3 regions of the Anoxybacillus sp. P3H1B genome follow, and region 2 is predicted to be linked to each of the others. Evidence: riboswitches for the same ligand, from Rfam matches in the RefSeq annotation. Region 2 holds a riboswitch; each other region holds the start of a gene.
The links. Region 2 has a riboswitch for S-adenosylmethionine ahead of AT864_RS08340 (bifunctional homocysteine S-methyltransferase/methylenetetrahydrofolate reductase). Riboswitches for the same ligand answer to the same signal wherever they lie in the genome.

Region 1: linked by a shared signal. The riboswitch ahead of mtnK (S-methyl-5-thioribose kinase) and the one ahead of AT864_RS08340 (bifunctional homocysteine S-methyltransferase/methylenetetrahydrofolate reductase) in region 2 are both predicted to bind S-adenosylmethionine.
Region 3: linked by a shared signal. The riboswitch ahead of metK (methionine adenosyltransferase) and the one ahead of AT864_RS08340 (bifunctional homocysteine S-methyltransferase/methylenetetrahydrofolate reductase) in region 2 are both predicted to bind S-adenosylmethionine.

What each region holds. Positions count from the first base shown of each region.
Region 1 covers NZ_LPUG01000011.1:54,933-59,729, reverse strand. The annotation lists gene AT864_RS04425 (pyridoxal phosphate-dependent aminotransferase) at 1-890, opposite strand, end outside; gene AT864_RS04420 (carbon-nitrogen family hydrolase) at 986-1,801, shown strand; SAM riboswitch class I at 1,891-1,998, shown strand; gene mtnK (S-methyl-5-thioribose kinase) at 2,090-3,283, shown strand; gene mtnA (S-methyl-5-thioribose-1-phosphate isomerase) at 3,301-4,362, shown strand; gene AT864_RS04405 (sugar ABC transporter substrate-binding protein) at 4,359-4,797, shown strand, end outside.
Region 2 covers NZ_LPUG01000012.1:213,009-217,805, reverse strand. The annotation lists gene AT864_RS08355 (BMP family protein) at 1-648, opposite strand, end outside; gene AT864_RS08350 (S1 RNA-binding domain-containing protein) at 752-1,618, opposite strand; gene AT864_RS08345 (YajQ family cyclic di-GMP-binding protein) at 1,703-2,194, shown strand; SAM riboswitch class I at 2,424-2,527, shown strand; gene AT864_RS08340 (bifunctional homocysteine S-methyltransferase/methylenetetrahydrofolate reductase) at 2,602-4,455, shown strand; gene metH (methionine synthase) at 4,448-4,797, shown strand, end outside.
Region 3 covers NZ_LPUG01000024.1:45,180-49,976, forward strand. The annotation lists gene pckA (phosphoenolpyruvate carboxykinase (ATP)) at 124-1,710, opposite strand; SAM riboswitch class I at 1,931-2,046, shown strand; gene metK (methionine adenosyltransferase) at 2,209-3,417, shown strand; gene asnB (asparagine synthase (glutamine-hydrolyzing)) at 3,603-4,797, shown strand, end outside.

The DNA of each region.
Region 1 (4,797 bases), on a different contig from region 2:
ACCAACTCCGTCACGCATTGCTGTGACTCAAGCAGCGCAACCGCTGCCGCTTCCTGAATCGCACCAAACAAGCTGACATATAAATGGTCTTGCAAAAGATTGATCGCAGCAATCACACTTTCATTGCCAATCGCAAAACCTACGCGCCAGCCAGCCATATTATACGTTTTGGAAAATGTATAAATTTCAATACCGACATCCTTGGCTCCTTCCGCCTGCAAAAAGCTGATCGGTTTTTGCCCGTCAAATCCAATCGCACCATAAGCAAAGTCATGGACAACGCAAATTCCATGCTTTTGTGCAAACGAAACGGTCTCTTGAAAAAACGAGTCTGTCGCTACAGCTCCCGTCGGGTTATTTGGATAATTTAAAAACATCAGCTTGGCTTTCTCAACCACCTTTTCATCCAATTGACGATAATCAGGCAAAAAGCCGTTTTCGCTATAAAGCGGCATCATTTCCATTTTTGCACGCGCTAATGCCACTCCCGACCAATAATCAGGGTATCCGGGATCCGGCACAAGCACAACATCGCCCGGATTTAATAAGCACTGCGGAATTTCCACAAGCCCTGCCTTTCCACCGAATAAGACAGCTACCTCTCTCTCAGGATCAACCGTAACGCCATATTCGCGCTGATAGAAAGCAGCCACCGCCTCTTTTAAAAACGAATAGCCACGAAACGGAGAATACTTATGGTATTTTGGATTAGCCGCCGCTTTTTGCAGCGCTTCTACGATATGCGGAGGCGTCGGTTGATCAGGATTTCCTTGACCAAGATTAATTACATCATGTCCTTGAGCCACCACTTTTCCTACTTTGTCGACAAGCGAAGCAAAAAACTGCTTCGGAAGACTTTGCAACAACTCGGATTGGACAAATGATTTCAATTGCTTCACCTACTCAAAAAATTCTTGAAATTCTAGTCAAACATCATATATCGTAAAAATTAAATTGTAAAGACATTTTTTTGGGGTGAATGATTATGACATTAAAAATTGCTTGTCTTCAGCTCGATATTGCTTTCGGAAATCCTGCGGAAAATAAACGCCGCGTTCAACAAGAGATCGAAAAAGTTTGTCAAAGCTCTGTTGACGTCATCGTCCTTCCTGAACTATGGACAACCGGATACGATCTCGCACGCCTTGACGACATTGCTGATGAGAATGGCGCTGATACCAAATCGTTTATTAGCAAGCTCGCACGCCTGCACAACGTCTGTATTGTTGCTGGCTCCATTGCCAAAAAAACCGCTGCCGGCATCACCAATACCATGTACATTGTCAATCGAGACGGCGACATTGTAGGAGAATACAGCAAACTCCATCTCTTTCAGCTCATGGATGAGCATTTGTATTTACAACCCGGTGAATCGAGCGGCTTATTTACCTTGGAGCAAACATTGTGCGCGGGAGTCATTTGCTATGACATTCGCTTCCCTGAATGGATTCGCGCCCATACAACCCAAGGCGCAGAGTTATTGTTTGTGGTCGCCGAATGGCCACAGCCCCGCCTTGAACATTGGCGAACCCTTTTGCAAGCGCGCGCGATTGAAAATCAATGCTATGTAATCGCCTGCAATCGTGCTGGAAAAGATCCGAACAATCAATTTGCCGGCCATTCACTTGTCATTGATCCATGGGGAGTCATCCTCGCCGAAGCCGATGAAAATCCATGCTCTCTTATGGCCGAAATCCAGCTGTCAAAAGTGAAAGAAGTTCGCAAGCAAATTCCTATTTTCCAAGACCGCCGACCTGAGCACTATATTTCGGCCGAAAAAAATTTTCAAAAAAACAGTTGACAAAACTGGCAAATCGAATGTATGATTCGAATCAAGCGAATTGAAAAAAGTTTTGCATTGTTAAAAACATTCGAATAAAACTGAACAAACTCTTATCAAGAGCAGGTGGAGGGACGAGCCCGATGAAGCCCGGCAACCGACTTAACCAACGTTAAGCACGGTGCTAATTCTTGCAGCAACACGCTGAGAGATAAGAGGGGAGAAGCCGACTTCAAACCTCTTTCGAAAAGCGAAGGAGGTTTTTTCATTGTTTCATTGATTGAGTGAATGATAAGGAGGGTACAAATGATGACACATTCTAAACAATCCGTCTACGAGCCTTTAACGGAATCGGGAGCGGTTGCACTTGCTGCTCGATTAGGCTTATTTCCGGAAGGAACACCATTCATTTGTCAAGAAATTGGCGATGGTAACTTAAATCTTGTGTTCCATGTATTCGATCCCCAAACAAAGAAAGGAGTCATTATTAAACAAGCGCTACCATATGCAAAAGTGGTCGGTGAAAGCTGGCCGCTTACGCTTAAGCGGGCTGTCATTGAAAGCCATGCGTTGCGCACGTTTGCCGACTACGTTCCGCAATACGTGCCAAAGGTATACTACTCAGATGAGTCATTAGCGATTACCGTGATGGAGGATTTATCGCATCTGCAAATTGCTCGAAAAGGATTCATTGCTGGAAAAACATATCCGCTTCTTTCCCAGCACATTGGAGAGTTTATCGCTAAAACGTTATTTTACACATCGGACTTTGGCATGAACCAGCAGCAGAAAAAACAGCTGCAGCAAAATTTCATCAATCCAGAGTTATGTAAAATTACCGAAGATCTCGTCTTTACTGATCCGTTTTTCGACCATGAAACGAATAATTTTGAAGAGGAGTTGCGCCGTGACGTAGAGGCTCTTTGGAATGACGATGCGCTTCATCTTGAAGTAGCAAAACTCAAGCGGAAATTTTTAACGGAAGCCGATGCGCTCATTCATGGGGATTTACATACTGGAAGCATTTTTGCAAGCGACACAGAAACAAAAGTCATTGATCCTGAGTTTGCGTTTTACGGCCCATTTGGGTTTGATATCGGCCAATTTTTTGCCAATTTACTCCTAAATGCGTTGTCCCGTTCAGAACATGAGCCGCTATTGGCTCACATCGAAAAAACATGGAATGTATTTACGCACACGTTTGCTGCCCTTTGGGAACAGCATAATGTAGAACCGTATGCAAAAACCGAAGGATTGTTGCAAGACGTGCTGCAGCAAACGCTCATCGATGCGGTCGGTTTTGCTGGTTGTGAAATCATCCGGCGCACGATCGGCTTAGCCCATGTCGCCGATCTTGACGGAATCGAAGATCAACCTACGCGCATCCATGCCAAACAGCTTGCCCTTCAGCTCGGGCGACAACTGATTTTACATCGCCAGACGATCCATGAAGTGCAACAAATACGCTCTTTGTTCTTTCAAACATTTGCTGCCACTCATTAAACGAAAGGAAGAAGAATATGGATTCATTGCTCTCCATTCCGCGTTCTGTTGAATGGAATCACACACATTTGACCATTTTAAATCAGCAAAAGCTTCCAAATGAGACTGAATATTTAGAATTAAAAGATATTCAATCTGTGTGGGATGCAATTGCCACATTGAAGGTTCGCGGTGCTCCAGCGATTGGCATCACAGCTGCATACGGTCTTGCTTTAGCGGCACACAGCTATCAAACGAATTCTCTCGAAGATTTTCGCAACCTTCTGAAAAAGGATCGTGATTATTTGGCAAGTGCCAGACCGACAGCCGTCAATTTATTTTGGGCGCTCGACCGCTTGATGGCCAGCATTGCGAACGTTTCGTCTGTCGCCGATGCCAAAAAAGCATTGGTTCATGAGGCAATCCGTATTCAAAGCGAGGATGAGAACACATGCCGCTCCATCGGTGAACATGCCCTTTCTCTTTTTCAAGAGGGAGATCGCATTTTAACCATCTGCAACGCTGGATCAATCGCTACGGCTCGGTATGGTACCGCGCTTGCTCCCCTTTATTTGGCAAAAGAACGCGGAATTCGTCTGCATGTCTATGCTTGCGAAACAAGACCCATTTTGCAAGGCGCGCGGCTGACGACATGGGAGCTCATGCAAGCAGGCGTTGATGTAACGCTGATCACTGATAATATGGCAGCACAAACTATAAAGACAAAAGACATCACAGCTGTCATCGTCGGTGCTGACCGCATTGCCGCAAACGGAGATACCGCCAATAAAATCGGTACATTTGGCTTGGCATTGCTCGCTAAAGCATTCAACATTCCTTTTTATGTAGCGGCTCCCCTGTCCACTATTGATTTATCGACTAAGACAGGGGCAGATATTCCGATTGAAGAGCGTCCGTCTGAAGAAATAACCGAGCTGGCAGGAACACGAATCGCTCCTCCTGGAGTAAAAGTATACAATCCTGCTTTTGATGTGACGCCTCACGAGCTGATTACAGCCATTATTACTGAAAAAGGAATCATAAGCGGCCATTATGAAAGCGTGCTGACAGCTTTGTTTAAGGAGGAAATCAAGCGATGAAAAAACGACACACATTTTTGTTGGCAATCCTATTGTTATTCGGCATCATGCTCGGAGGCTGCACCAATGAACAAGATGCTGTAAGCTCTAAACCAGCGGCTAAACAAGAAAACACGGAACAGAAGGCGACGAACAATACAGCCAATGAATCCGCTTCCGCTGAGCAGGCCGCTATTCCAAATCAATTAAAAAAACCCATTAAAATTGCGGCCATTATGCAATTTTCGATCGGTACCTTCTCCTCTCAATATATTGCTGGCGTAAAAGATCAAGTGCAGAAATTTGGCGGAGAAGTACAAGTTTACAATGCTGATAACGATTTAACGAAAATGGCTTCATATGTAGAAACCGCGATCACGCAAAATGTCGATGCCATCCTTTTGGACCACGGACGAGCCGACGCATTAAAAGGGCCGGTTGAAAAAGCGGTGGCCC
Region 2 (4,797 bases):
ATATACGACGTCGCAGCTGCCTTTAAACATTTCTCCCGCAAGCTTGGCGCCAAGCTGATCATTTCCAAAATCCCCGGCATACACCACGCTCACAGAAGCTGAAGGCTTTAAGGCATGAACCCCTTTTTCAAAGCCGTCGGCAAATTTGTGGATAAGCGGTACATCGTCTCCGCCAATAAAGCCAACCTGATTCGTTTTGGTCGCTAACGCCGCGACTACTCCGGCTAAAAAGCTTCCTTCATCTTCCTTAAACGTAATCGAAGTCACGTTTTTCAAATTGGACACAGCATCCACTAGAATAAAATGCTGCTTTGGATATTGCTTCGCTACTTTTTCCAAATCCTCTTGCACCATGAATCCGAGGCCGATGACAATATCATTTCCCTCTTCGACCAATTCTTTTAGCCCTTGCTCATACGTTTTCGTATCCTGCAATTCGCGATAATCGAACACAATGCCAAGCTCGTTGCGCGCTTTCATCAATCCATTGAAAGCAGAATCACTAAACGATTGATCTCCAAGTCCGACGTCAGACAACATAATACCGACTTTTACTCTTTCTTTTGTTGTGGCCGTTTCCTGCGCTGAACATCCTGAAAAAAGGCACACGACCACCATCATAACAATGATAAGACGTAGTTGCTTCATCGATTTATCCCCTTATGCTGTAATCTATCCACTATTTTTATCGGCGATATAGGGGCATCTTTTTAGCCCTGCACAAAAAAAGCGGAGTATTGTACCCCCGCTTCTATTCTTCCTTATGCTTGATATAAGTCCAGCCATTTTCTTGATAAATCCTATCTTCTTTCATAAGCCGTCCCAATGCTCTTTTAAACGCGGCTTTACTCATTTGAAAGCGCGCTTGAATATCCTCTGCATTGCTTTTATCATGATAGGGCATGGCCCCTCCTCTGCTTTCAAGGTAACGATAAATCATTCCTGCATCTTCGTCGATGCTTTCGTGCTTGCGCGGCAGCAGCGACACATTCATTGTACCGTCTTCTTTGACAGCGATGACACGCCCTTCGACCACTTCGCCAAGACGCGGTTCTCTCCTGCGTTGAGATTCGTGGATAAAACCGATATAACCCACATCTGAGATCATAGACGCTCCAGCTTTGATCACACGATATATGCGACCGCGCACATTTTGATTAAAGACGGACTCCGAAGCTTTCGTAGCAAGCTGCCGGATTGTTTCCTCATCCGCCAAGTTAGCCAACAAGCGCCCTTTCCGATCTGTCTTTAACGAACAATATAACTGATCCCCTCGCTGTGGCCATAGTGACAAAAGAGGAGGCAAATCATCGCTAGACACAAGCACATCTTTTGATATGCCAATGTCAACAAAAACACCGAGCTTTGGAACAACATCAACCACCTCCACCCAATGATATGTATCCTTTGTTATTTTGGGTGATTTCATTGTAGCGCTCAACCGTCCTTGATGGTCGTGATATAAAAAGACATGGACCTCTTCTCCGATTGCAAGCGGACGGTCTATCTCCGCTTGATGAAGCAACACTTCTTCCTGACCGCTCGCTAAAAACCAGCCAAACGGAACCTCCCGCTTTACGGTTAATGTTCTTATTTCTCCTGGTATAAGTTGTTTCATGGATGCATCTTCCTTTTTATTGTTTATCATGCTACATTTTACTATAATAAGAACGAAATGACCAAATTTTACTGGAGGTAATATATGTCAAAAGAAAGCTCATTTGATATCGTATCCAAAGTAGATTTATCTGAAGTTACTAACGCCATTCATATCGCCATGAAGGAGATTCAAAACCGCTACGATTTCAAGGGAAGCAAAAGTGACATTTCCTTAGAAAAAGACGAACTGATCCTCGTTTCCGACGATGAATTCAAACTTGAGCAATTGAAAGATGTATTAATCGGCAAACTGATTAAGCGCGGGGTCTCTATCAAAAATATTCAATACGGAAAAATAGAACCAGCCTCAGGAGGAACGGTCCGTCAACGTGCCAGCCTTGTTCAAGGCATTGACAAAGATCATGCGAAAAAAATTAATACGATTATTAAAAACACAGGCTTAAAAGTAAAAAGCCAAGTTCAAGAAGATCAAATCCGCGTCAGCGGCAAAAGCAAAGATGATCTGCAAAAAGTGATCACAGCGATCCGTGAAGCTGATTTGCCGATTGATGTACAATTTGTCAACTATCGATAGGGGTTTGTGCGCTTCGTCTTAACAGCCTAATTCCTCCGAATTAGGCTGTTTTTATAACCAAAATGCGAACTATAGATTTCCCGGCGTAAGTCCACAAACTTTGCCTGATCGTCGCCTTTTGAGCGCTGATCCGTTCCATCTAAAAAATAATCAAAATTTGCAGTTGAATATTTTCTAAAAATTATTTAAATTATAAATAACGTATTGATTGAAAATTGCATACTCATTTTTCTTATCAAGAGAGAGGGAGGGACTGGCCCTGTGAACTCTCAGCAACCTGACCGTATGTCAAGGTGCTAATTCCAGACAGGCTTGATGCTTGGAAGATAAGAAGGAGCAACCCAAAGTCTTCTTCTTATTTTTAGAAGGCTTTTTTTATTTTTTAAGAAGACGAAGGAGTGATACGCATGGGATTTTTAGAAGAATTGCAGAAACGAATCATCATCGCCGATGGGGCGATGGGAACTTTATTATACTCCCATGGAATTGACCGATGTTTTGAAGAATTGAATCTCTCCAAACCAGAAGATATTATCCATATTCATGAAGCTTATCTTGACGCTGGCGCAGAAGTCATTCAAACCAATACATATGGCGCAAACTATATGAAGCTAGCACGCTATGGATTGGAGGACGATGTAAAAGAAATCAACCGCGCAGCTGTAAAGCTAGCGAAACAAGCGGCCTCAGGCCGTGCCTATGTTCTTGGAACCATCGGCGGTCTTCGCACATTCAAGAAAAGCGCCATCACTCTTGAAGAAGTGAAACGGACGTTTCGGGAGCAGTTGTACGTGCTTTTGCACGAAGAAGTAGATGGAATTCTGCTTGAAACCTATTACGACTTAGAGGAGCTTCAAACGGTGCTCGCCATCGCCCGAAAAGAAACAACATTACCGATTATCGCCCATGTGACCCTTCACGGTGTTGGCGTGCTGCAAGACGGGACTCCGCTCAGCGATGCGCTTTCCCAATTGGAACAATTGGGGGCCGATGTAGTTGGATTAAATTGCCATCTTGGTCCGTATCATATGATTCGTTCTCTTGAAGCCGTGCCGCTTCCCAGCACCGCATTCCTTTCCGCTTATCCGAATGCTAGCCTTCCAGATTATCGCGACGGCCGCCTTGTTTATGAAACGAACGCCGAATATTTTAAGGAAACGGCTCTCTCCTTTCGCGAACAAGGCGTCCGCCTGATCGGCGGCTGCTGCGGAACGACTCCTAAACATATTGCGGCGATGGCACAAGCCTTGATTGATCGCACGCCCATTCAAACGAAACAAGTGAAACAGCAGCAAGCAAACATCTCGATTCCATCAGCAGAGCCAAAATCTGAACCGCCTTTAGAAGATATCGTAAAAAAACGGCGGTCGGTCCTTGTTGAATTAGATCCGCCGAAAAAGCTGGGCATCGGAAAATTTTTGGAAGGAGCGAAAGCGCTCAAAGAAACGAATATTGATGCCCTAACACTGGCTGATAATTCTTTAGCTACTCCGCGCATCAGCAATGTCGCGCTCGGAACCCTTATTAAGCAACAGCTAGGCATCCGTCCGCTGATCCACATTACATGCCGCGACCGCAATCTGATTGGTCTGCAATCTCATTTAATGGGATTGCATACACTTGGCATTACGGATGTACTTGCTGTCACCGGAGATCCATCCAAAATCGGCGAATTTCCTGGCGCAACATCTGTGTATGATTTGTCATCATTTGATTTAATTCAGCTGATTCGCCAATTTAATGAAGGGATTTCCTACTCCGGTCAGCCGCTTGGGCAAAAAACCAACTTCTCTATCGCTGCGGCCTTCAATCCGAATGTCCGTTATTTAGATAAAGCGGTGCAGCGGCTTGAGAAAAAGATTCAGTGCGGCGCCCACTACTTTATTTCGCAGCCGCTCTATTCCGAACAAAAAATCGAAGAGGTATACGAGGCAACGAAACATCTTGAAGCGCCGATTTATATCGGTATTATGCCGCTTACAAGCGCACGTAACGCCGACTTTCTGCATCACGAAGTACCGGGAATCACGTTATCGGACGATATTCGTTCCCGAATGGCGGCTTGCGCCCATGATCCGATTCAATCGTCGAGAGAAGGAATTGCCATCGCCAAATCGCTCATCGATGCGGCTTTTGATTTATTTCGCGGCATTTATTTAATTACGCCGTTTTTGCGCTATGAAATGACAGTCGAGCTCGTCCGCTATATTCAAGAAAAAGAACGTTCGATTTCAGAAAGGAAGGTACTTCATCATGGCTAGCCAACTGTATAATCAGCTGAAAAAGAAAATTTTAGTAATGGATGGAGCAATGGGAACGATGATTCAAAGCGCCGAGCTTACAGCTGCTGATTTTGGCGGCGAATCATACGAAGGATGCAATGAATATTTATCTGTGACCTCCCCTCACGTCATTGTACAGATTCACGAAGCCTATCTTGAAGCGGGAGCCGATATCATTGAAACCAATACGTTCGGTGCTACCAGCATGGTGTTAGACGAATATGGGCTCGGCCATATGGCGCTTGAATTAAATATAGAAGCAGCCAAGCTGGCTAAGCGGGCGGCTGAACGCCATTCCACTTCAAGCTGGCCGCGGTTTGT
Region 3 (4,797 bases), on a different contig from region 2:
CATGGACCGAGAAGTCTTCTCCCTCTTAACGAAATGGAGGTGGGAGAGGTTTATGCAAGTTTTAGGGTTGCTACATGTACAAAAAAAGGGGGGATCTACACGACGGAAGATGCCCCCTAAATATTAAGCAATTGGTCCGCCAAGCTTTTCAATGCTTGGATCGACATTCGTAAATTTTTTGAAGTTTTCACGGAATTTTGCGGCAAGATCTTTTGCTTTTTGCTCGTATGCTTCTTGATCAGCCCACGTATTTTTTGGAAGCAATACTTCATCAGGCACTCCAGGAACATGCGCCGGAATTTGCAACCCAAAAATTGGATCTTGTACCGTTTCGACGTTGTTCAACTCGCCTTCAAGGGCTGCTTGCACCATTGCTCGCGTATATTGCAGTTTCATGCGGCTGCCGACTCCGTATTCCCCACCGGTCCAGCCTGTATTCACTAAAAACACTTGTACTTGATGCTCGTCGATTTTTTTGCCGAGCATTTCTGCATAACGTGTTGCTGGAAGCGGTAGGAACGGAGCTCCAAAGCAAGTCGAGAACGTTGCTTGCGGTGACGTAATGCCGCGTTCTGTGCCAGCCAATTTGCTTGTATAGCCGCTCAAGAAATGATACATCGCTTGTTCTTTTGTAAGCTTGCTGATTGGCGGTAAAACGCCGAATGCGTCAGCTGTCAAGAACACGATAGTTGCCGGATGGCCAGCGACGCTTGGATCAACAATATTGTCGATCGATTGAATCGGATACGCTGCGCGCGTATTTTCGGTCAACGTTGCGTTGTCGTAGTCAGGAATGCGTGTGTTTTCATCTAGAACGACGTTTTCCAGTACAGCGCCAAAGCGGATCGCATCAAAGATTTGCGGCTCTTTTTCACGTGAAAGATTGATGCATTTTGCATAGCAGCCGCCCTCAATGTTAAACACTCCGCTATTGGACCAGCCATGTTCATCGTCTCCAATTAAACGGCGCTTCGGATCGGCAGAAAGCGTCGTTTTTCCGGTTCCTGATAATCCGAAAAATAGTGCGACATCTCCTTCTGGACCGACGTTTGCCGAGCAGTGCATTGGTAAAATGTTTTGCTCTGGAAGAAGGAAATTCATCACAGAGAAAATGGATTTTTTAATTTCTCCCGCATATTCAGTACCGCCAATGAGCACGATGCGGCGTTCAAACGAAATGATAATAAACGTTTCTGATTTTGTTCCATCGACAGCTGGATTCGCTTTGAAGTTTGGTGCGGAAATGACTGTGAACTGTGCATCGTGTGTTTCCAGCTCTTCCTGTGTCGGACGGATAAAAAGCTGATGTGCGAATAAATTGTGCCAAGCAAATTCATTGATAACCTGAATAGGCAGGCGATAGGCCGGATCAGCTCCAGCGAAGCCTTTGAATACGAATATCTCATCTTTTTGCATTAAATAGTCGATGACTTTATGATATAATTGATCAAAGACTTCTTCGGAAATCGGTTGATTAACTGTGCCCCAATCGATTTTTTCTTTTGTGGAGGCTTCCGCTACAATATATTTATCTTTTGGTGAACGTCCCGTATATTTTCCAGTTGTAGTGGCAACCGCGCCAGTCGCTGTCAGCATTCCTTCTTTGCGCTCAAGAACTTTTTCTACTAGTTGAGAAACAGACAAATTTTGCTGTATGTTTTGCCGTTGGAGCAGTATATTCAACTTATTGGTAACATCAACAATGCTCATCTACAAAACCTACCTTTTTGTAAAGTTATAAACCTGAAATTAGTATAACACATTTAAATAATTAGTCCATACTATTTAACGTAATTTTTCACGTTTATTTTTTGTCTATTTTGTTGCAAATACATATGGAGAAAATTACCCTGTGCAACATGAAAAAATTTTGCCGAATCATGTTGACTTTTTTTTGTTGATTAAGCTATGATAACATATTGAACGGTTACTCTTATCCCGAGTTGGTGGAGGGACAGGCCCAATGAAACCCAGCAACCGTCACAACAATTATACATGTGAAATGGTGCTAACCTGTGGCAAGGCATAGCCCTTGAACGATAAGAGTGAAAGGCGCGATATGAAAGCAAATCACCTTTCCTCGATATCGAAGGAAAGGTTTTTTCGTTTATATAAGCGGGGGAATGAGTGCCGTATCAATTTTTCAGTGATCAGAGGCGCAAAAGGCGGCGTCTCTCAAACATGAACATAAGAGGAGGAAAACAACGAATGTCAGCCAAACGCCGTTTATTCACTTCTGAATCTGTTACAGAAGGCCATCCTGATAAAATTTGCGACCAAATTTCCGACGCGATTTTAGATGCGATTTTAGCAAAAGATCCAAATGCCCGCGTAGCATGCGAAACAAGCGTAACAACGGGTCTTGTATTAGTGAGCGGAGAAATTACGACATCCACATATGTGGATATTCCGAAAATCGTTCGCGATACGGTTCGCGAAATTGGTTATACTCGTGCGAAATTTGGCTTTGATGCTGATACATGCGCAGTATTGACATCGATCGACGAGCAATCACCTGATATTGCCATGGGTGTTGACCAGGCATTAGAGGCGCGTGAAGGTCAGATGACTGACGAAGAAATCGAAGCGATTGGCGCGGGCGACCAAGGATTGATGTTTGGATTTGCTTGCAATGAAACAAAAGAGCTTATGCCTCTGCCGATTTCGCTGGCGCACAAATTAGCTCGCCGTCTCTCAGAAGTGCGCAAAGAAGATATTTTGCCGTATTTGCGTCCAGATGGAAAAACGCAAGTAACAGTGGAATACGATGAAAATGGCAAGCCGGTACGCATCGACACGATTGTTGTTTCGACACAGCATCATCCAGAAATTACGCAGGAGCAAATCGTGCGCAATATTAAAGAACATGTGATTCAACCAGTTGTTCCAGCGGAATTAATCGACGAAAATACAAAATACTTTATCAATCCAACAGGTCGTTTTGTGATCGGCGGTCCACAGGGAGACGCTGGATTAACAGGCCGTAAAATCATTGTTGACACATATGGAGGCTATGCTCGCCACGGCGGTGGCGCGTTTTCAGGAAAAGATCCGACAAAGGTTGACCGTTCGGCAGCCTATGCTGCGCGTTATGTCGCTAAAAATATTGTCGCTGCTGGCCTTGCTGAAAAATGCGAAGTGCAGCTAGCCTATGCAATCGGCGTGGCAAAACCAGTGTCCATCGCCATTGATACATTTGGCACAGGAAAGGTATCTGAAGACATTTTAATTGAAGTGGTGCGCAATAACTTTGATCTTCGTCCTGCTGGCATTATTAAAATGCTTGATTTGCGCCGTCCGATTTACAAACAAACGGCGGCCTATGGTCACTTTGGCCGCGCGGATGTGGATCTTCCATGGGAGCGCACAGACAAAGCGGAAGCGTTAAAAGAGCAGGCTCTTGCATTGGCGAAGTGATAAGGCATCAAAAGAGAGTTACATGAATATGTAGCTCTCTTTCTCTTTTCTGTTTGATTTGCAACGAATGTTGATAAGGTTCGACTAATTTATTGTAATCAATGGTTAAAATAAATGTAACGTTCCAAATGTCCAAATCTGTGGTATAATTTTCGAGTTGAATATAAAGAAGTAGGTGAAACGGCATGTGCGGTTTTATAGGTTGTGTCCATGATCATCCAAAAACACTTGATGAACAATGGAAAAAAACGTTTGAAGAAATGAATGACATGATTACTCATCGCGGTCCTGACGATGATGGATATTTTTTTGATGAACATGTTCATTTCGGCTTTAGACGTCTCAGCATTATCGATTTAGAAGCTGGTCATCAGCCGTTATCGTATGAAAACGAAAAATATTGGATTATTTTTAACGGTGAAATTTACAACTATATTGAACTGCGTGATGAATTATTGCAAAAAGGATATCCATTTGCGACCCACTCCGATACAGAAGTCATTATTGCTTTATATAGCCATGAAAAAGAAAAAGCGGTCGAAAAGCTGCGCGGCATGTTTGCCTTTGTCATTTGGGACAAGGAAGAAAAATCGGTTTTTGCCGCTCGGGATCCTTTTGGAATCAAGCCATTCTTCTATATGGAAGAGGAAGACCGCACCTTTTTTGCATCGGAGAAAAAAAGCATTTTGCATGCGATAGAAAATGATTTACTTGACTATGAAGCATTGCAGCACTACTTAACATTTCAATATGTCCCTGAACCGATGACGATGTCTGCCGGAATCCGCAAGCTGGAGCCTGGCCACTATATCAAAAAGAAAGTTGGCGAACCATTGACGATCCATCGCTACTGGAAAGCGAACTTTCAGCCCGTTGTTCAATCTGAAGATGAGCTTGTAAAAGAAATTCGCGAGGTATTATTTGATTCGGTGAAGGTGCATATGCGCAGCGATGTGCCTGTCGGATCATTTTTATCAGGAGGAATTGATTCATCGCTTATTGCTTCGATTGCCAAGCAATTTCATCCCAACATTAAGACGTTTTCTGTTGGCTTTGAGCGTGAAGGATTCAGCGAGATTGACGTAGCGAAGGAAACGGCGGAAAAACTGGGAGTCGAAAATATTAGCTATGTCATCTCTCCTCAAGAATATATGGATGAACTTCCAAAAATTATGTGGCATATGGACGATCCGCTTGCTGATCCGGCGGCTGTTCCGCTTTATTTCGTTGCTCGCGAGGCAAGAAAGCACGTAACCGTTGTCCTTTCAGGAGAAGGGGCTGACGAGTTATTTGGCGGCTACAATATTTACCGTGAGCCGCAATCGCTGGAGGTTTTTGAACGAATGCCTCAGGCGGCGAAGTCAGCATTGCGAATGATTG